DNA from 2 places in the Cellulosimicrobium sp. NPDC057862 genome. Region 2 is predicted to be linked to the other one. Evidence: predicted binding sites of a transcription regulator. Region 2 holds the regulator's gene; the other holds the start of a gene.
The links. The regulator Rex, encoded in region 2, represses fermentation and respiration genes when NADH is low (regulators of the CRP and FNR family bind a similar motif). The targets are predictions, from matches to a motif close to CTTGTGAANNNNTTCACAAG.
Positions count from the first base shown of each region.

Region 1: the regulator Rex is predicted to act here: its motif matches at 7,684-7,703, upstream of adhE (bifunctional acetaldehyde-CoA/alcohol dehydrogenase).

Region 1 covers NZ_JBHVMH010000024.1:42,019-51,769, forward strand. The annotation lists gene ACFVN3_RS19300 (helix-turn-helix transcriptional regulator) at 1-911, opposite strand, end outside; gene ACFVN3_RS19305 (alpha/beta fold hydrolase) at 1,025-1,978, shown strand; gene ACFVN3_RS19310 (M15 family metallopeptidase) at 1,997-2,575, opposite strand; gene ACFVN3_RS19315 (sensor histidine kinase) at 2,772-3,995, shown strand; gene ACFVN3_RS19320 (response regulator) at 3,992-4,735, shown strand; gene adhE (bifunctional acetaldehyde-CoA/alcohol dehydrogenase) at 4,850-7,594, opposite strand; gene ACFVN3_RS19330 (prolyl oligopeptidase family protein) at 7,804-9,751, shown strand, end outside.
Region 2 covers NZ_JBHVMH010000002.1:41,143-50,893, forward strand. The annotation lists gene ccsB (c-type cytochrome biogenesis protein CcsB) at 1-775, opposite strand, end outside; gene ACFVN3_RS02975 (cytochrome c biogenesis protein ResB) at 779-2,668, opposite strand; gene ACFVN3_RS02980 (cytochrome c biogenesis CcdA family protein) at 2,670-3,425, opposite strand; gene ACFVN3_RS02985 (TlpA family protein disulfide reductase) at 3,536-4,168, opposite strand; gene ACFVN3_RS02990 (histidine phosphatase family protein) at 4,296-4,967, opposite strand; gene ACFVN3_RS02995 (MarR family winged helix-turn-helix transcriptional regulator) at 5,038-5,568, opposite strand; gene ACFVN3_RS03000 (YceI family protein) at 5,740-6,291, shown strand; gene ACFVN3_RS03005 (redox-sensing transcriptional repressor Rex) at 6,417-7,091, opposite strand; gene ACFVN3_RS03010 (glutaredoxin family protein) at 7,151-7,444, opposite strand; gene ACFVN3_RS03015 (HAD family hydrolase) at 7,506-8,387, shown strand; gene ACFVN3_RS03020 (30S ribosomal protein bS22) at 8,890-8,988, opposite strand; gene ACFVN3_RS03025 (acetoin utilization protein AcuC) at 9,212-9,751, opposite strand, start outside.

The sequences.
Region 1 (9,751 bases), on a different contig from region 2:
TCGGGCTCGACCACGCGCACGGGGACGCTGAGGGCCAACCGCGCGACCGTCATGGCCAGCCGCCCGACGTCCTCGCCCCGGACCTGGACCACCACGGCCCCCGACGCGGCGTCGACCACGTCGTGGTCCACCCATCGGAGCACCTCGGCGAGGTCGTCGGGCCCGGCGTCCAGGACGAGGGTGGCGACCCGCTCTCGAGGGGTCGCGCCGAGGGCGTGGGCGACGAACGCGGCCGCACCACCGCGAGGGATCTCCCGGGCCGTGAAGCGGCCACCGGTCGGTTGCGGACGCGCGAGCCGGTCGAGCCGGAAGGTGCGCCAGTCGTCGCGGTCCCGGTCCCACGCGACGAGGTACCAGCGGCGGTCGGCGGTGACGAGCCGGTGCGGCTCGACCAGGCGTCGGGTGGGCGTGCCGTCGCCGGCACGGTAGGCGAAGCGGACGAGCTCGTGGTCGCGGCACGCGGCCGCGAGCACGCTGAGCGACCCCGGGTCGACCCGGTCCTGGTCGGTCGGCGACGGTACGGACCGGACGCTGGAGTGCAGCGCCGCCACCCGCCGGCGCAGCCGGTGCGGCAGGAGGCTCTCGACCTTGGCGAGAGCCCGCAGCGACGTCTCCTCCATGCCGTCGACGGCGGCGACCGCCGCGCACCCGAGCCCCACGGCGAGCGCGACGGCCTCGTCGTCGTCGACCACGAGCGGCGGCAGGTGCGCTCCCGACTCGAGGCGATAGCCCCCGTACCTGCCCGGGGTGGCGGCGACGGGATACCCGAGCCCCCGGAGACGGTCCACGTCGCGGCGCACCGTCCGCTCGGTCACGTCGAGCCTCCGGGCGAGCTCCGCGCAGGGCCAGAACCGGTGGGTCTGGAGCAGCGAGAGCAGCGCGAGCGCGCGGCCGGTGGGATCCGTCGACATGTGCTCAGCCTCCCGCGCACCGCGGACAGCTCCTGTCCGCGATGGTCTCTACGGTCGCACCGATCGATCGCCGCACCGCGCGCATCGGCACGTCACCGGAAGGACCCACACCCGTGTCACACGCCATCGACTTCCCGGAACCGACCATGGTCGCCGTCAACGGCATCGAGCTCGAGGTCTTCGAGGCGGGGCAGGAGAACGCGGGCAGACCCGTCGTCCTCTGCCACGGCTGGCCCGAGCTGGCCTACTCGTGGCGCCACCAGATGACCGCGCTCGCCGCCGCCGGCTACCACGTCATCGCCCCCAACCAGCGCGGCTTCGGCAGGTCGTCCCGCCCCGCCGAGGTCTCGGACTACGACGTCGTGCACCTGACCGGCGACCTCGTCGGGCTCCTGGACCACTACGGGTACGAGGACGCCACGTTCGTGGGCCACGACTGGGGCGCGAACGTGGTGTGGAGCGCTGCCGTGCTGCACCCGACCCGCGTGCACGAGGTGGTCGCGCTCAGCGTGCCGTACCTGGAGCCCGGCGACGTCCCGCCTCTCGCGTTCATCGAGGCGGTCGTCGGCAGCGACTCGTACTTCGTCCACTTCAACCGCCGGCCGGGCGTGGCGGACGCCGTCTTCGACGCGAACGCCCGCCGGTTCCTGCGCAACCTGTACCGCACGAGCGAGCCCGCCTCCGAGCCGGAACCGGGCACGTGGCTCCTCGACCTCGCCCACGCCGAGACCCCGCGCGGCGAGCCGGTGATGACCGACGCCGAGCTGGCGGTGTTCGTCGACGCGTTCGAGGCGTCGGGCTTCACCCCGAGCGTGAACTGGTACCGCAACGTCGACCGCAACTGGGAGCTGATGAAGGAGGTCGACCCGGTCGTCCGCCAGCGCGCGCTGATGGTCTACGGCGCACGGGACACGGTCATGAGGGCGCCGAACCTCGAGGCGTTCGTCCCGCGCGTCGAGGTCGTGGAGCTGGACTGCGGCCACTGGATCCAGCAGGAGCTCCCGGAGGAGACCAGTCGCCTGATCCTCGGATGGCTCCAGCGGCGAGAGGTCGCCGTCAGGTCGTGACACCCGGCCGACGCGCGGTCACCCCCAGCCGTGGGACGCGTCGTCGTGCATCGGCGGGCACGTCCCTCCGGGCTCGGCGGCGGCCTCGAAGTGCCACAGCTCGTTCGCGTAGGTGCGGCACAGCCCGAACTCCGCGCCGTGCTGCTCGAGCCACAGCGCGCCGTCCGTCGGTCCCACGTCGATCGCGAGCCCCGCGACGTGCTCGGACGACTCGGGTGGCAGAACCCAGCGGTGCGCCTCCTCGGCGGAGCCGTAGCGCTCCAGCGCGGCGTCCACGAGCTCCTGCTGCTCGGCCGCGGTGCGCCACCCGGACGTGAGGGTGAGCTCGACGCCGTCGGCGTCCGCGGCGGAGCGCGCCGCGTCGAAGCGGCGCTCGAGCTCGGGGTCGAGACCGGTCGCGGTCTGCGGGCGCAGCGTGGGCGACGGGTCGGCGACGGCGCTGCCGTCGCGGGTCACGGTGAGGTACGTGAACGCCCCCACCGCTCCGAGCGCCCCGACGACCAGGACGCCGGCCACGGAGCGGGCGCCGCGGCGGGGACCGGGACGACCCGGGACGTGGCGGGCAGGGCGGGCGGGGCGCAGGGGTGTCGTGGTCATGCACCGAGGCTCGCCCGCCGCGACCCGTCGTCGCATCGGCCCGACGGCGACTCCTCGGCCCCGCCGTCCGGCGCACGGGCGCGCCGCGGGGTCCGTCCCCGGCCCGACGCCGGTCCGCCCCAGGGCGGAGGGTCCGCGGCGGGCTCTCCCACCCCGGGCGGTGCCGCGCGGACCGGGCCCCGGCTACCGTGGTCGGGTGCACCGGCTCACCCGTCTGCCCGTGTGGGCGCAGGACCTCATGACCGCGCTCGCCGCGGGCCTCGTGTGGTTCGCGGTCATCACGGTGATGGAGAGCGGCGACTACTGGTACCCCCGCCACCCCGAGTCGTACCGCGTGGCGGGGCTCTGGATCGTCCTGACCCTCGCCCTGCGCCGGGTCGTGCCGGGGCCGCTCTTCTGGGCGACGGCGATGCTCTACCCCTTGGCCCTGCCGTGGACCATGCAGACGCCGTTCGAGCTCCTCCCGCTCCTGGTCGCCGGGTTCGCCGCGACCCGCTCGGGCGCCGTCCCGTGGGCGCTCGCCGGCCTCGCGGGCGGGCTCTCGGCGTTCGCGACACAGCTCTGGGAGCGCCCGCACCTGACGTTCCCCCCGACCCCGTTCTTCCCACGATGGACCGGGCTCGCCCAGTCGCCGTCGGACGTCCTCCTCGCCCTCGCGCTCGTCCTGGGCGCGGTCGCGGCGGGCTACTTCTTCCGCCGCCTCGCCCAGACGTCCGACCGGCTGCGCGAGCGCAACGCCGAGCTCCAGGCGCTCCAGGCCGAGCTGGCCGAGCGCGCCGTGCTCGCCGAGCGCACGCGCATCGCGCGCGAGCTGCACGACGTCGTCGCGCACCACATGTCCGCGATCGTCGTCCGGGCGCAGGCCGCGGACCGCGTCGCGGCGAACCAGCCCGAGGCTCCCGCCGAGGCCGTGCGCTGGATCAGCGACGAGGGCAAGCAGGCGCTGACCGCGATGCGCTCGGTCGTGCAGGTGCTGCGCCGCGGCACCGAGGCGGACGGCGGGACGGCGGCCCTCGCGCCGACACCGGACGGCGCCCGCGCACCCGACGAGCTCCGCGCGGCCGCGCGCCGCCTGCGCGACGCGGGCCGCGACGTCGACCTCACGCTCCCCCGCCCGTGGCCGACGACGAGCGCCGAGTCCGGCCTCGCGGTCGTCCGCATCGCTCAGGAGGCCCTGACCAACGTGCTGCTCCACTCGCTCGCCCGCGACGTCACCGTGACGCTGACCGACGACGCCCCCGACCTGCGCCTGCGCGTCCACGACCCGGGCCCTCCCCTGCCGAGCGCCGAGGGGCGCCAGGGGCACGGCCTGACGTCGATGCGCGAGCGCGCGCTCGCCGCCGGGGGCGAGCTGGCCGCCGGGCCGGACGGGCGCGGCGGCTGGACCGTCGAGGCGCGCATCCCCCGGGAGGCGGCGTGAGCGCGACGTCGCCCGCCACGACCGGGGAGGACCACACGCTCGGGCCGGTCCGCGTCGTCGTCGTGGACGACCAGTCGACGATCCGGCTCGGCCTGCGCATGATCCTCGACAACGAGCCGGACGTGACCGTCGTCGGCGAGGCCGGGGACGGCGAGACCGCGGTGACGATGGCACGCGCGCTGCGGCCCGACGTCGTGCTCATGGACGTCCGCATGCCGCGGCTCGACGGCATCGAGGCGACCGCGCGCATCGTCGCCGACCCCGACCTCGCCGAGGTGCGCACGCTCGTCCTGACGACCTTCGACGACGACGAGTACGTGTACGGCGCGCTGCGCGCCGGGGCGGCCGGGTTCCTCCTCAAGGACGCGGACCCGCAGACGCTCGTCGACGCCGTGCACCGCGTCCGCGCGGGCGACTCGCTTCTCGACCCGGCCGTCACCGGACGCATCATCTCGACGTACGTCGAGCTCGCGCGGACGGCGCCGCTCGCGCCCGACGCGGCCGGGACCGGCGCGCCCGCGACCGGGCTGGACGCGGCGACACCCCGCGAGCGCGAGGTGCTGCTCGCCGTCGCGCGCGGGCTGTCGAACCGCGAGATCGGCGCAGAGCTGCACCTCACCGAGGCGACCGTGAAGAGCCACGTGCGCTCGCTGCTCACCAAGGTCGGGCTGACCAACCGCGTGCAGCTCGTCATCCTCGCCTACGAGGCCGGGCTCGTGCGCCCGGGGACGCGCGACTGACGTCCCCGGGAGCGCGCAGAGGACGCCCGGAAGACGCACGGAGCCCGACGGCGGAAGGGGACTCGCGCCGTCGGGCTCCGGGTTTCGTGGGGTCGGACCCTGTCGCTGGTCGCGTCAGCCGGCCGCCACGGTCTCGGCAGGCGGGGTCGCCGCCTGCCCGTCCTCGGCGCTCGCGGCCGCGTGGGCCGCGAGCCGCTCCGCGCGCACGACCTCGCGGCTGCTGCCGCGGTAGGCCGCGACGAGGATGTCGCGCATGTCCTCCAGGACCGGCATCCGCGGGTTCGCGGGGGCGCACTGGTCCTCGAACGACCGGAGCGCGAGGTCGTCGAGGCGGCTCAGGAACGCCGTCTCGTCGACGCCCTGCGCGGCGAACGTCGACTCGATGCCCACCTTGGCGCGCAGCTGCTCGACCGCCTTCGCGTACGACTCGACGCCCTCCTCCGGGGTGGAGGCCGGGAGACCGAGGTGCTTCGCGATCTCCTGGAAGCGCTCGGGGGCCACGTAGCGCTCGTACTTGGGCCAGCTCGTGAGCTTCGTGGGCACCTGGCCGTTGTAGCGGATCACGTGCGGCAGGAGCACCGCGTTGGTGCGCCCGTGCACGAGGTGGAACGTCGAGCCCACGGTGTGCGCCATGGCGTGCACGATGCCGAGCATCGCCGAGCCGAACGCCATTCCCGCGATGGTCGCCGCGTTGTGCATCTTCTCGCGCGCCTTCGGGGCCGCCGCACCCTGCGTGACCGAGTCCTCGATGTGCTCGAAGACCATCTTGATCGCCTGGAGGCACAGCCCGTCGGTGAAGTCGTTCGCGTACACGGAGACGAACGCCTCGGTCGCGTGCGTGAGGGCGTCGAAGCCCGAGTCGGCAGCGAGCTTGGCGGGCATGGTGTCCGTGAGCACCGGGTCGACGATCGCGACGGTCGGGGTCAGCGCGTAGTCCGCGAGCGGGTACTTGAAGCCCGTCTCCGGGTCGGTGATGACCGCGAACGGCGTCACCTCCGCGCCGGTGCCCGACGACGTCGGGATGCACACGAGCTTCGCCTTGCCGCCGAGCTCGGGGAACTTGTAGGCGCGCTTGCGCACGTCGAAGAACTTCTCGCGCATGTCGGAGAACTCGATCTCCGGGTGCTCGTACCGCAGCCACATGACCTTGGCCGCGTCCATGGGCGAGCCGCCGCCGATCGCGATGATCGTGTCGGGCTCGAAGTCCCGCATCGACTCGGCACCGCGGTTCACGGTGCCGACGCTCGGCTCCGGCTCGACGGCGTCGATGATCTGGATCGCGACCTTCTCCTCCCGGCGGGCGAGGACGTCGAGCACGCGGTCGACGACGCCGATGCGGCTCATGACCTTGTCGGTGACGATCGTGACGCGGTGCACGTCGCGCATCTGCGCGAGGTACTGGATCGAGTTCGGCTCGAAGTAGGTCTTGGCGGGCACCTTGAACCACTGCATGTTGTTGTTGCGCCGCCCGATCCGCTTGACGTTGATGAGGTTGACCGCCGACACGTTGTTCGACACCGAGTTCGCGCCGTAGCTGCCGCACCCGAGCGTGAGCGACGGGAGCAGCGCGTTGTAGATGTCGCCGATGCCGCCGAGCGACGTCGGGCTGTTCCACAGCACGCGCACGGCCTTGACGCGCGAGCCGTACCGCTCGACGAGCTCCTGGTCGGCGGTGTGGATGGCGGCCGAGTGGCCCAGGCCGTCGAGCTCGACCATGCGCTCCGCGAGGCGGACGCCGTGCTCGGTGTCCCGCGCGCGCAGCACCGCGAGGACGGGCGTGAGCTTCTCACGGCTCAGCGGCTCGTCCGGGCCGACGTCGTCGATCTCCGCGAGGATGATCGACGTGTCGTCGGGGACCTCGAAGCCGGCCTCGCGGGCGATCCACACGGGCGACTTGCCGACGACCTTCGGGTTGAGCTTGGCGCCGGCGCAGTTCGCGCCGCTCGCCTCGACGCCGAAGATGAGGCGCTCGAGCATCGCCTTCTCGGCGGGCGTCGTGCGGTACGCGTGCAGACGGGCCAGCTCGCGCATCGCGTCGTCGTAGATCACGTCGTCGAGGATGAGCGCCTGCTCCGACGCGCAGACCATGCCGTTGTCGAACGCCTTCGACATGACGACGTCGTTGATCGCACGGCCGAGGTCGGCGCTCTTCTCGACGTAGGCGGGGACGTTGCCCGCCCCGACGCCGAGCGCGGGCTTCCCGGCCGAGTACGCCGCGCGGACCATGCCGTTGCCGCCCGTGGCGAGGATGAGCGCGACGCCCGGGTGGTGCATGAGCGTGTTGGTCGCCTCGATCGACGGGTGCTCGACCCACTGGATGCAGTCCTCGGGCGCGCCGGCCGCCACCGCGGCGTCGCGCACGATGCGGGCCGCCTCGACCGACGAGCGCTGCGCGCTCGGGTGGAAGGCGAACACGACGGGGTTGCGCGTCTTGAGCGCGATGAGCGACTTGAAGATCGTGGTCGACGTCGGGTTGGTCACCGGCGTCACGGCGCACACCACGCCGACGGGCTCGGCGATCTCCACGACGCCCGTGAGCTCGTCGCGGCCGATGATGCCGACCGTCTTGAGGTTCGCCATCGAGTTGGGCACGTGCTCGCACGCGAAGATGTTCTTGGTCGCCTTGTCCTCGAAGACGCCGCGCCCGGTCTCGGCGACGGCCATCTGGGCGAGGTGGCCGTGCTGGTGCAGGCCCGCGACGGACGCCTTGAGGACGATGCGGTCGACGTCCTCCTGCGTGAGGCTCATGTACTGGTCGAGCGCCTTGCGGCCTCGCTCGACGAGGACGTCGATCTCCTGCGTCGTGCGGGTGTCCTCGGTGCGGTTCTCGACCTTCGTGCCGGCGCTCTTCGCGCTCATGCGTCCCCTCCGGTGCCCGGTCAGGCCGGGCGTCGGGCCGCGGGTGCTGCCGGGGCCGGATTGCCCCGGCTCCTTCAGCGGTCTCTCTACTTGTGAATGTTTTCACAAGCCTCCGGGTCCGACAAGGCCCGGCGACCGTTCGAGGCCCAAGGTCCCGGTCCCCCGGTGACCTCCGCACCACCGTCCGCGCCGCCGTAGGGTGGGGGACCATGACCGCCGAGCAGACGACGAGCCCTGCGCCCGCGCCCCAGAACCCCACCGAGACCGCTCTCCCCGACGACGGCGCGCCCCACGACCCCTACCTCTGGCTCGAGGCCGTGGAGGGCGACGAGGCCCTGGCCTGGGTCCGCGCGCGCAACGCCGAGGTCGCCGACACGCTCGAGGTGGCGGAGGAGTTCGCGACGACGGAGCGCGCGATCCGCGAGGTGCTCGACTCCGACGCCAAGATCCCGGAGGTCTCCAAGATCGGGGACCGGTACTACAACTTCTGGCGCGACGCGCAGCACGAGCGCGGGCTCTGGCGCCGCACGACCCTCGACTCCTACCGCACGGACGACCCCGAGTGGGAGACCGTGCTCGACCTCGACGCGCTCGCCGCGTCCGAGGACGAGTCGTGGGTCTGGCACGGCGCGAGCGTCCTGCGCCCGACGCCCGCGCAGCTCGCCGCGGGCGAGCCGTGGCGCCACGCGCTCGTCGAGCTCTCCCCCGGCGGCTCGGACGCCGACGTGACCCGCGAGTTCGACCTCGTCGAGAAGCGGTTCGTCGCTCCGGAGGACGGCGGCTTCCACCGCGCGGAGGCCAAGGGCTCGCTCGGCTGGATCGACGCCGACACCGTCTACGTCTTCACCGACTTCGGCGAGGGCACGCTCACGCCGTCCGGGTACCCGCGCGTCGTCAAGCGCTGGACGCGCGGCACACCGCTCGACGCCGCGGTGACCGTCTACGCGGGCACCGAGGAGGACATGTACATCTCCGCCTGGCGCTCGCACACGCCCGGCTTCGAGCGCGACTTCGTGCACCGCTCCAAGGCGTTCTACTCCGACGAGCTCTACCTCGCCGAGCGCACCGGCACGCCCGAGCAGCGCCTCACGAAGATCGACGTGCCCGACTCGGCCGAGGTCGGCGTGCGGCGCGAGTGGATGCTCGTCGAGCTGCGCGACGACTGGACCGTCGGCGGCACGACCTACCGCGCGGGCTCGCTGCTCGTCGCCCGGTTCGACGACTTCCTCGCGGGCGACCGCGGCTTCACCGTGCTGTTCGAGCCCACGGCCACGACGTCGCTCGCCGGCGCCACGTGGACGCGCCACCACCTCGTGGTCAACGTGCTCGACGACGTGAAGAACCGCCTGCACGTGCTGACGCCGCCCGACGCCGCCGCTCCCGGGGGCGCCGGGACCGCCGTCGGGCAGGAGACCGCCGACGGGCCGTGGGTGCGCTCCGAGATCCCCGGCCTGCCGGCGCTCGGCACGGTCGCCGTCGGGGCCGTCGACCCCGTCGACACCGACGACCTGTGGCTCGTCACGACCGACTACCTCACGCCCACGACGCTCTCGCTCCTCTCTCTCGGGGAGCACCCCGGCGACGCCGGGACGCCCGAGGTCGTCAAGTCCAACCCCGCGTTCTTCGACGCCGACGGCATGACCGTCGCCCAGCACTTCGCCACGTCCGCCGACGGCACGCGCGTCCCGTACTTCGTCGTGGGCCGGGCGGACCTCGTCGAGGGCGTCGGTGACGACGGCGCGGGGACCGCGCCGACCCTGCTGTACGGGTACGGCGGGTTCGAGATCTCGCTGACCCCCGCCTACTCCGGCGCGCTCGGCCGCGCCTGGCTCTCGCGCGGCGGCGTGTACGTCGTCGCGAACATCCGCGGCGGCGGCGAGTACGGCCCCGGCTGGCACCAGGCCGCGCTCAAGGCGAACCGGCACCGCGCGTACGAGGACTTCGCCGCCGTCGCGCGCGACCTCGTGGCCCGCGGGATCACGACCCACGAGCACCTCGGCATGGAGGGCCGCTCCAACGGCGGCCTCCTCGCGGGCAACATGCTCACGCAGTACCCCGAGCTCTTCGGCGCCGTGATCGTCGGCGTCCCGCTGCTCGACATGCGCCGGTACACGAAGCTCCTCGCCGGGGCGTCGTGGGCCGCGGAGTACGGCGACC
Region 2 (9,751 bases):
CGATGATGGTGAACGTCCACAGCACGAACGCGACCGCGTTGAGGCGGAAGCTCAGGGCCTCGAGCTGGAGCGGCCTCGGCGTCGAGTCGAGCCAGCGCCAGCCGCGCGCGCCGAGGAACGCGTTCCCGGTGTCGCGCGAGTCGCGCAGGAGCTGGAGCACCGACGTGACGAACGCGACGGTGAAGATGCCCGTCGCGATGATCGCGACGCCCACGTGGATGACGAGCCAGTAGGACTGCAGCGCGGGCTGCACGCCGGTCGCGGCCACGAAGAACGCGTTCTGCGCGAGCACGAGGAAGAGCACCGCGAGGCCGGTCACGAACGAGCCGAGGAAGCGCACGTCGCGCTTGAGGGAGACGCCGAGGAACACCGCGAGGGCGACGAACGCGCCGACGAGCGTGAACTCGTACATGTTGGCCCACGGCGTGCGGCCCGCGGCGATCCCGCGGGTGACGATCGCGACGAGCAGCAGCGCCGTCCCGAGCCACGTGAGCGAGATCCCGATGTTGGCGGCCTTGCGCGACGGCTCGGGCGCGGCGACGGGTGCGGCGTCGACGGCGTCCGGCGCGTCCGGGCCGTACGGCGAGGCGGACGCCGCGCCCGCGCCCGCGAGCACCTCGGCGCCGGGCGCCTTCGCGTCCGCCCGCGCCTCGGCCCGCTCGTCGTCGGCGCGGCCCGCGAGGCGCGCGAGGTCGATCGCGAACGCGACGAGCGCGACGGTCAGGGCAGTCGCAGCGGCCCAGACGAGGTCCTGGCTCAGCTCGGCTACGGTCATCGGTCAGCCTTTCGTGCGCGGTCGCGCGGTCGGGTCCTGTGCGGGACGCGCGGTGGAACGGGTGCGGTCGGCCGGTGCGCGTCCCGGCGACGAGGTGAGGTCACCCTCACCCGATGGTGCCACGCCCGGGAGCGCGGCGAGAAGCGAGTCCACCTCGCCCTGGAGGCCGGCGTCGTCCCCGCGGGCGAGGCCCGCGACGGCGACGACGGTGCGCTCGCGCGGGGCGTCGTCGCCCGTACCGGGCACCTCCTCGCGCCAGGCGCGTACCCACACGCGGCGGCGCGGGGTGAACAGCGAGACGGCGAGCCCCGTGAGCGCGCCGAGCGCGAACACGAGCACCCACGTGAGCGACGGGTCGTGGCGCAGGTCGAGCGCGACGTAGCGCGGCAGCGAGTCGAACGTGATCGTGCCGAGACCGTCGGGCAGGTCGACCGTCTCGCCCGGGGCGACGAGCAGCTTGACGCGCTCGCCGTCCTCGTCGACCGACGGCGTGAGGTCGTCGGTGTCGAGGCGGTAGACGTTCTGCGGCAGGCCCTCGTCGAGGCCGAGGTCGCCGCGGTAGACCTCGAGCACGAGCAGCGGGTTGATCGGCTGCGGGTACACCGACGCCGCGGTCTCGCCGTCCTCGCTGAGCTGGGCCGTCGGGAGGAAGTACCCGACGAGGCCGATCTGGTCGAGGCCGGAGGACACGTCGGGCACCTTGATGACGCCCCGCGAGGTGTACATCGTGTCCTCGGGCAGGAACGGCACGCGGCCGGAGAACGCGACCTCGCCGTCGGCGTCGTGCACCGTGACCTCGGGCGCGAACCCGTTGCCCTGGAGGTAGATCTTGGCGCCGCCCGCGGTGAGCGGGTGGTTGACCTTGATGGTCTCCTCGTGGGTCGTGCCGTCGGGGTCGCGCACCGTGACCGTCGCGGTGAAGTCGCGCGACTGCGCGAACGCGACCGAGTCCTGGGCGAACTCCGACTCGAACGCGTCGAGCGTCATCGAGAACGGCACGAGCGACGACGGCCGGAACCACGCGCCGTTCTCGAACGTGTCGTAGTCGACGACGGCGTTCGCGAACCCGCGGCCCTCCGTGACGATCGCCTGGCCGCGGTAGTGGAGGAGCTGGCCCGTCGCGACGGCGACCAGGAGGCCGACGAGCGAGAGGTGGAACAGCAGGTTGCCGGTCTCGCGCACGTAGCCCCGCTCGGCCGACACCGTGCGCGCCGCGGGTCGCGCGGCGGCGCGGCCCCGCGCCGGGGCGGCCTCCTCGGCGCCCGTGTCGACGCGGAACGTCGGCAGCCAGCGCAACCTCCCGCGCAGATGGGTGCTCGCGGCCGCGACGACGTCGTCCGGCGACGCGTCGGTGACGGCGCGACCCTGCGCGGGGAAGCGGTCGAAGCGCCGCGGCGTGCGCGGGGGCCGCGTGCGCAGCGCCTGCCAGTGCGCCTTCGTGCGCGGCAGGATGCACCCGACGAGCGAGACGAACAGCAGGATGTAGATGGCCGAGAACCACACCGAGGCGTAGACGTCGAAGAAGCCGAGCCGGTCGAGCCACTCCCCCGTCGTCGGGTTCTCCTGGAGGTAGCGCAGCACGGCCGCCGGGTCCTGCGGGCGCTGCGGCAGGACCGACCCGGGCACCGCCGCGACCGCGAGCAGCATGAGCAGCATGAGCGCGACGCGCATGCTCGTGAGCTGGCGCCACGTCCAGCGCAGCGTTCCTCGCCATCCGAGCCTCGGGAGGGCCGGGCCGCCGTCGCCTCCTGCGCCGCCCCCACCACCCGACGGCGTCCGGTCCCCCGGGCCGTCGCCCGCGGAGAACGCGTCGTCGATGCCCTCGGGGCGGTAGCCCGTCGGCGTCGTCGGACGCTCTTCTGACCTCTCGGCCTGGCCGGTGCGCTCGGTCATCTCACACCACCGTCACGTAGCCGTCGATCCAGCCCTGCATGGTCGACGTCCACGTCGTCCACAGACCCGTGACCAGCGCGAGGCCGATGAGCACGAGCAGCCCGCCGCCGATCCGCATGATCGCGAGACGGTGCCGGCGCAGGAAGCCGAGCATGCGCTGCGAGCTCTGCAGGCCGAGCGCGATGAGCAGGAACGGCACACCGAGACCGAGGCAGTAGGCGACCCCGAGGATCGCGCCACGGCCCGCAGAGGCCTCGTTCAGCGACAGCGACTGCACGGCGACGAGCGTCGGACCGAGGCACGGCGTCCAGCCGAGCCCGAACACGATGCCGAGCAGCGGCGCTCCCCACAGCCCGGCCTGAGGGCTCAGGTGCAGGCGCCGCTCGCGCTGGAGGAACGGGACCGCGCCCATGAAGGCGAGCCCCATGAGGATGACGACCACGCCCAGGACGCGCGTGATGACGTCCTCCCAGCGGACCAGGTGCACGCCGATCGCGCCGGCCGCGACCATGAGGGCGACGAAGACCAGGGTGAACCCGGCGACGAAGAGCCCGACTCCCGCGAGGACCCGGCCGCGGCTCGGCGCCGCGACCCGGGTGGCCGTCGTCGTCCCCCCGGACGTGCCGCGCCCGCTCCCGGCGTTCGCCGCGGCCATGCCCGAGACGTAGCCGACGTAGCCGGGCACGAGCGGCAGCACGCACGGCGACGCGAAGGAGACGAGCCCCGCCAGGATCGCCACCGGGACCGCCAGCAGCATCGACCCGCTCCAGACCGTCGCGGCGAACGTGTCGCCGACGCTCGTCGCGGCCGCCGCGGGGAGCGCGGCGGCGGGGACGGTGGCGGCGAGGGACGCGAGGGTGACCACGGTCAGCCGGCCGCCTCGTCCTCGTCGAGCACGTCGTCGACGAGCGCGTCCAGGGTCGAGCCCTCGGCGAGCCCGATGACGCGCGCCGCGACGCGGCCCTCGCGGTCGAGCACGACCGTCGAGGGCACGGCCTGGAGCGGCACGGTGCCGGAGAGCGCCGCGACGACCTCGCCGCTGCGGTCGTCGATCGACGGGTAGGGCACCTCGAACCGGCGCTGGAACGCCTGCGCGGCGCCCGCCTCGTCGGTCGTGTTGATGCCGAGCACCTGGACGCCGTCGTCGGCGCGGTCGTTCGCGAGCGCCACGAGGTCGGGCGCCTCGGCGCGGCACGGCGCGCACGCGGCGTACCAGGTGTTGAGGACGACGACGTCGCCCAGCCAGGCGCTGGTGTCGACCTGCTCGCCCTCGTAGTCGGTGCCGGTGAGCGCGACGACGTCGCCCCGCTCGCCGGCGTCCCAGGTGCGGACCGAGCCGTCGCCGGAGACGTAGCCCTGCCCGACGACGTCCGTCGTCGCGCCGGAGTCCTGGGCGCACGCCGCGAGGCCGAGCGTCGCGGCGACCGCGACGCCCGCGGTCAGCACGCGACGGACGGGCGGGAGGGCGCGCACGGCACGCGCGCGCGAGCTGGCGGTCACAGCGTCATCACGGGAGGCACCCTGCCCGGGGTTCCTGGACGCCACCTGAGAGACGTGACCTCCGCCACTCCCGAACGGGACGGTTCGGGCGCCGGGGCCGCGGTGCCGAGGACGGACATGACCGACGTCACGCCCCCGCGACGGTCGCGGCGCCCGGGAGGAGGTCGGCGACCGGCTCGGAGTAGTGCAGGCCGACGAGGCGGTCGTCCTCGAAGTGCAGCGACGTGAGCGACGCGAGCGAGCACTGCCGCTTGCGCGGGTCGTGCCACAGGCGGCGGTTCTCGAAGCTGAGTCGCGTGAGCCACACGGGGAGCTGGTGGCTCACGAGGAGGGCCTCGTGGCCCGCAGCCTTGTCCCGGGCGTCGGCGACCGCGGCCCGCATGCGCGCGACCTGCTCGGTGTACGGCTCGCCCCAGGACGGCCGGAACGGGTTCCACAGGAAGCGCCAGTGCTGCGGGTGGCGCAGCGACCCGTCCCCGACGCCGAAGGTCATCCCCTCGAAGTGGTTCGCGGCCTCGATGAGCCGGTCGTCGGTACCGAGCTCGATGCCGAACGCCTCGGCGGCCGGCGTGGCCGTCTCCTGGGCGCGCTGGAGCGGCGACGCGACGACGACGGTGAGGTCCGCGCGCGGGCGCGACGCGCCGTCGGGACCGGGCTCGCCCGCGAGGTGCGCGGCGACGCGACGGGCCATCTCGTGGCCCCGCTCCGAGAGGTGGTAGCCGGGGATGCGGCCGTAGAGGACGCCGTCGGGGTTGTGGACCTCGCCGTGGCGCAAGAGGTGGACGATGGTGGAGACCATACGCACCAGTGTCCCGCACTCCGGGCTCTGACCGGCACCTGCGGGCCGACGACTCCCGGGGCGACCCGGGTCAGGAGTCGCGGTCCGCCTTGCACGCCTCGGCGACCGCGGCCATCGCCTCGCCGAGCGCGCGGAACTGCTCCGGCGTGAGCACGTCGACCATGAACCGGCGCACGGCGGCGACGTGCGCCGGCGCGGACGCCACGAGCACGCGGTAGCCCTCGGGCGTCATCGCGCAGTTGACCCCGCGACGGTCGCCCGTGCTCGCCGAGCGCCGCACCAGGCCGCGCGCCTCCATGCGCGCCACGGTGTGGGTGACGCGGCTGCGGGACCGGGCGAGCCCGTCGGCGAGCGCGGACATGCGCAGCGTGTGGTCGGGGCTCTCCGAGAGCCGCACGAGCAGCTCGTACTCGTTGAGCGAGACGTCCGACCGCTCCTCGTGGTCGCGCCCCAGCGACTCGATGAAGCGCACGGTCCCGTCGAGGTAGGCGCGCCACAACCGCTGCTGCTCGGCGTCGAGCCAGCGAGGCTCCTCGCCCGCGGTCGCGGTGGTGCTGCCGGTGGTCGTCGTCGGCTGGGCGTCGACGTCGTTGCTGGTCATAGGTCCTCGGGCGCTCGCGGACAGGTGGCGGTTCGGGGGCGGAACCTCGCGGAACATTCTTCCACCCCACCGGGAATAGACGGATCACCCCCTGCTGTTGATACGCTCGTACGAAGTTGAACCTTCAACCAAGTTCGGTCCTCCGGGACCCACGACCCCTCAGGAGCACCCATGGCCACGCCGCTGCCCGCCGGGCTCAACGCCGGTACCTACGCCCTCGACTCGTCCCACTCGCAGGCGGCCTTCACGGTCCGCCACGCCGGCATCTCCAAGGTGCGCGGCACGCTCGCCATCACGGCCGGCACGATCTCCGTGGGCGACGACCTCGAGTCGACCTCCGTGACCGCCGAGCTCGACGCGGCGTCCGTGAGCACGGGCGACGCGAACCGCGACAACCACCTGCGCAGCGCGGACTTCTGGGACGCCGAGAACAAGCCGACGTGGAGCTTCGCGTCGACCAGCATCTCCGGCGACGGCGACGACTTCGTCGTGGCGGGCGACCTGACCATCAACGGCGTGACCAAGCCGGTCGAGCTCGAGACCGAGTTCGCGGGCACCGCGACCGACCCGTTCGGCAACGCGCGCGCCGGCTTCGAGGCGACGACGGAGATCTCCCGCAAGGAGTTCGGCCTGACCTGGAACGCGGCGCTCGAGACCGGCGGCGTGCTCGTCGGCGACAAGATCAAGATCGCGCTCGACGTCTCGGCCATCAAGCAGGGCTGACGACCGACTCCCGGGACCCTTCCCCGGGAACCCTCTTCCCCGGGAACGCCTTCCCCGGGACACTGCACCACCGGCAGGGGTGCCGCCCGAGGGGCCGCGTGCACCAGCACGCGGCCCTTCGTCGTTCAGCGGTCCTGCGCCTCGGCGAGCGCGCGGGCCTGGGAGTGGAACGCGAGGATCTGGAGCTCGCTGCCGACGTCCACGCCGCGCACGTCGACGTCCGCGGGCACCTGGAGCGCGCGCGGCGCGAAGTTGAGGATCTCCCGCACACCGGCCGCGACGACGCGGTCCGCCACGGACTGCGCGTGCGCCGCGGGCGTCGCGAGGACCACGATCGACACCTTCTCGCGCTCCACGACCTCCTCGAGCGCGTCGACGTGCTCGACGACGAGGCCCGCCGCCCGCGTCCCGACGACGTCCGGCGACGCGTCGAGGAGCGCCGCGACGTGGAAGCCGCGCTGCTCGTACCCCGAGTAGTTCGCGAGCGCGTGCCCCAGGTTGCCGATCCCGACGATCGCGATGCGGTGCTCGTCCACGAGCCCCAGCGCCTCGGTGATGTACTGGGCGAGCGAGTCGACGTCGTACCCGACGCCGCGCGTGCCGAACGAGCCCAGGAACGACAGGTCCTTGCGGAGCTGCGCCGGGCCCACGCCGGAGAGCTCCGCGAGCTCGACCGACGACGTCGTCGCCACCCCTCTCGCCACGAGGTCCCGCAGCGCCCGCAGGTAGGACGGGAGCCGCGCCACCGTCGCGCTCGGGATACCCGGCGCCGTCACCTCACCGACTACCTGCTCAGCCACCCGTCACCCCGTCGTCCCTGGGACCGTCCTCGTCGACGGTCACGCTCCACCGGGAGGAATCATCCCAGGTCCGCGCGCGCCGCCGAAATCCGACCCACCGCACGCGCGAGCCGGCGGGCGTCGACCCGCCAGAAACCCTGCTGGACGCCGCCGACCGTCACGACCGGGACGTACTCGCCGTACTGCTCGCGCAGGGCCGGGTCCGCGTCCGGCGCGTCGACGTCCACCTCGGCCCACGCGACCCCCGCCTCGGCGCACACCGCCTCGACGACCGTGCGCGCGTCGTCGCACAGGTGGCACCCCGCGCGGCCGTAGAGGAGGACGGGAGGGACCGGGGCGTCGGAGGTGGTCACGACTCCCAGGGTACGAGGGACCCGCCCCCGGGAGGGTCCGGAGACCGCCTAGAGTGGGGTCATGGCGACGTCTTCCGGTCCGGGCCCCGTCCCGACCCCCGGGTCGACGGACCCCGAGGACGCACCCGCCGCCGCGCGCACCCCGCCCGCTCCCGCGCACCGCACCGCCGCGTTCTTCGACGTCGACAACACGATCATCCGTGGCGCGTCGTCGTTCCACCTCGCCCGCGCCCTGTACCAGCGGCAGTTCTTCTCGACGCTCGACATCGTGCGCTTCGCCGTCCACCAGGCGCGCTACCTGCTGTTCGGCGAGAACAAGCAGCAGATCGACCGCATCCGGTCGCGCGCCCTCGCGCTCATCGCCGGGCGCTCCGTCGCCGAGGTCACCGCGATCGGCGAGGAGGTGTACGACACCGTCCTGTCGCTGCGCATCTACCCCGGCACCCGCCGCCTCCTCGACGAGCACCTCGCCGCCGGCCACCAGGTGTGGCTCGTCTCCGCGACCCCGGTCGAGATCGGCGAGCTCATCGCCCGCCGCCTCGGCACGACCGGCGCGCTCGGCACCGTCGCGGAGCACGAGGACGGCTTCTACACCGGCCGCCTCGTGGGCGACATGATGCACGGTCGCGCCAAGGCCGCCGGGGTGCGTGCCCTCGCCGAGCGCGAGGACATCGACCTCGCGGCGTCCTCCGCGTACGGCGACTCGCTGAACGACGTCACCATGATGGAGACGGTCGGGCACCCGTGCCCGATCAACCCCGACGCGCGGCTGCGCCGCTACGCGCAGGACGTCGGCTGGCCCATCCGCGAGTTCCGCGGCAGGCGGCGCCGCGTCGCCCGCAGCAGCGTCCGCACCGCGAGCTGGGCGGGCGCCGCCTGGGCCGCCGCCCTCGTCCTGCGCTCGGTCCGCCGCGCCGTCGACCGCCGCATCGCCCGCCTCTGACCACCCCGCTCCCCGAGCCAGCACCCTCGTCCCCGCAACGGAGAACCCGGGTCACGCGAGGTAGACCCCTGCTCCGCCGAGGTAGAGCCCCGGTCCGGCGAGGTAGAGGCCTGGTCCGGCGAGGTAGAGGCCTGGTTCTAGTGCCCGACGGCGTGGGGCTGGGTGGGGTGGGCGGGGTCTCACCCGGGTCGTCGCGCACCTCGGGCCACTGCTCGCGGTGCTCCCTCACCCGTACCGCCAGGGCCCGGGGAGGGGCGACCGACCCAGGGAGGCGAACCACCGCCGTCGGGCACGACCGGGGCTCTACCTCGTCCAACCACGGCTCTACCTCGGCCAACCGGGGCTCTACCTCGGCCGACCGGGGCTCTACCTCGGCCGACCAGGGCTCTATCTCAGCCGACCAGGGCTCTACCTCGTGCGACCGTCGGAGACGCGTCGAGCCCGGTCCCCTCGGGAGGGGCCGGGCTCGACGGCGGGTCGGCGCGTCAGGACGCGCGCGACGTCACTTCTTGTTGCGACGCTGGTGACGCGTCTTGCGAAGCAGCTTGCGGTGCTTCTTCTTGGCCATGCGCTTGCGGCGCTTCTTGATGACGGAGCCCATACGGTCCTCGCAATGCTCGAGCGGCGTGTCGGTCGGCGACCGGTCGACCGGCCGCGTGTGGTCCACGGTTGATCGGGGCGCCCCGGCGACCACGAGGGCGCCGCGAGCCGACCAACACGAGAGAAATCCGCCCCCTAGACTACCCGCTCGCGCTCGTGCCCCGGTACGCCGACGGTCGCGGAGGCCCGCGCGCGCTCCCGCGAGGGCGGTCAGGGCGACGACCTCAGTCGAAGTGCGGGTCGAGACCGAGGAGCGGGAAGACGGCGCGGCGCGTGGCCGCGACGGCGCGGTCGACGTCGTCGTCCGGGTCGTAGCCGCCGCTCCATCGCCGCACGTCGACCGGCGGGCCGAACGCGAGCGGCGCGTCGAACCCGGCGACCTCGGCGACGCGGGCGCGCCACTCCTCGGGCAGCGGCTCCCCAGGGGCCACGGGGCGGTGCACGACCTCCCCCACGACGGCCGACCACACGAGCGGCACGACGCGCGCGATCGCGTACCCGCCGCCGCCGAGCGCGAGCCACCGTCCGCCCGTGAGCTCGTGCGCGAGGTCGTGCACCCACCCCAGGGCGGTGCGCTGCGCGTCGACGGACACGTCGAGGTCCGACAACGGGTCCTCGCCGTGCGCGTCGCACCCGTGCTGGGTCACCAGGACCTCGGGCCGGAACGCGCGGAGCACGGGCGGCACGACGGCGTCGACCGCGCGGAGCCAGCGGGCGCCGTCCGTGCGGCGCGGGAGCGCGACGTTCACCGCGGTGCCCTCCGC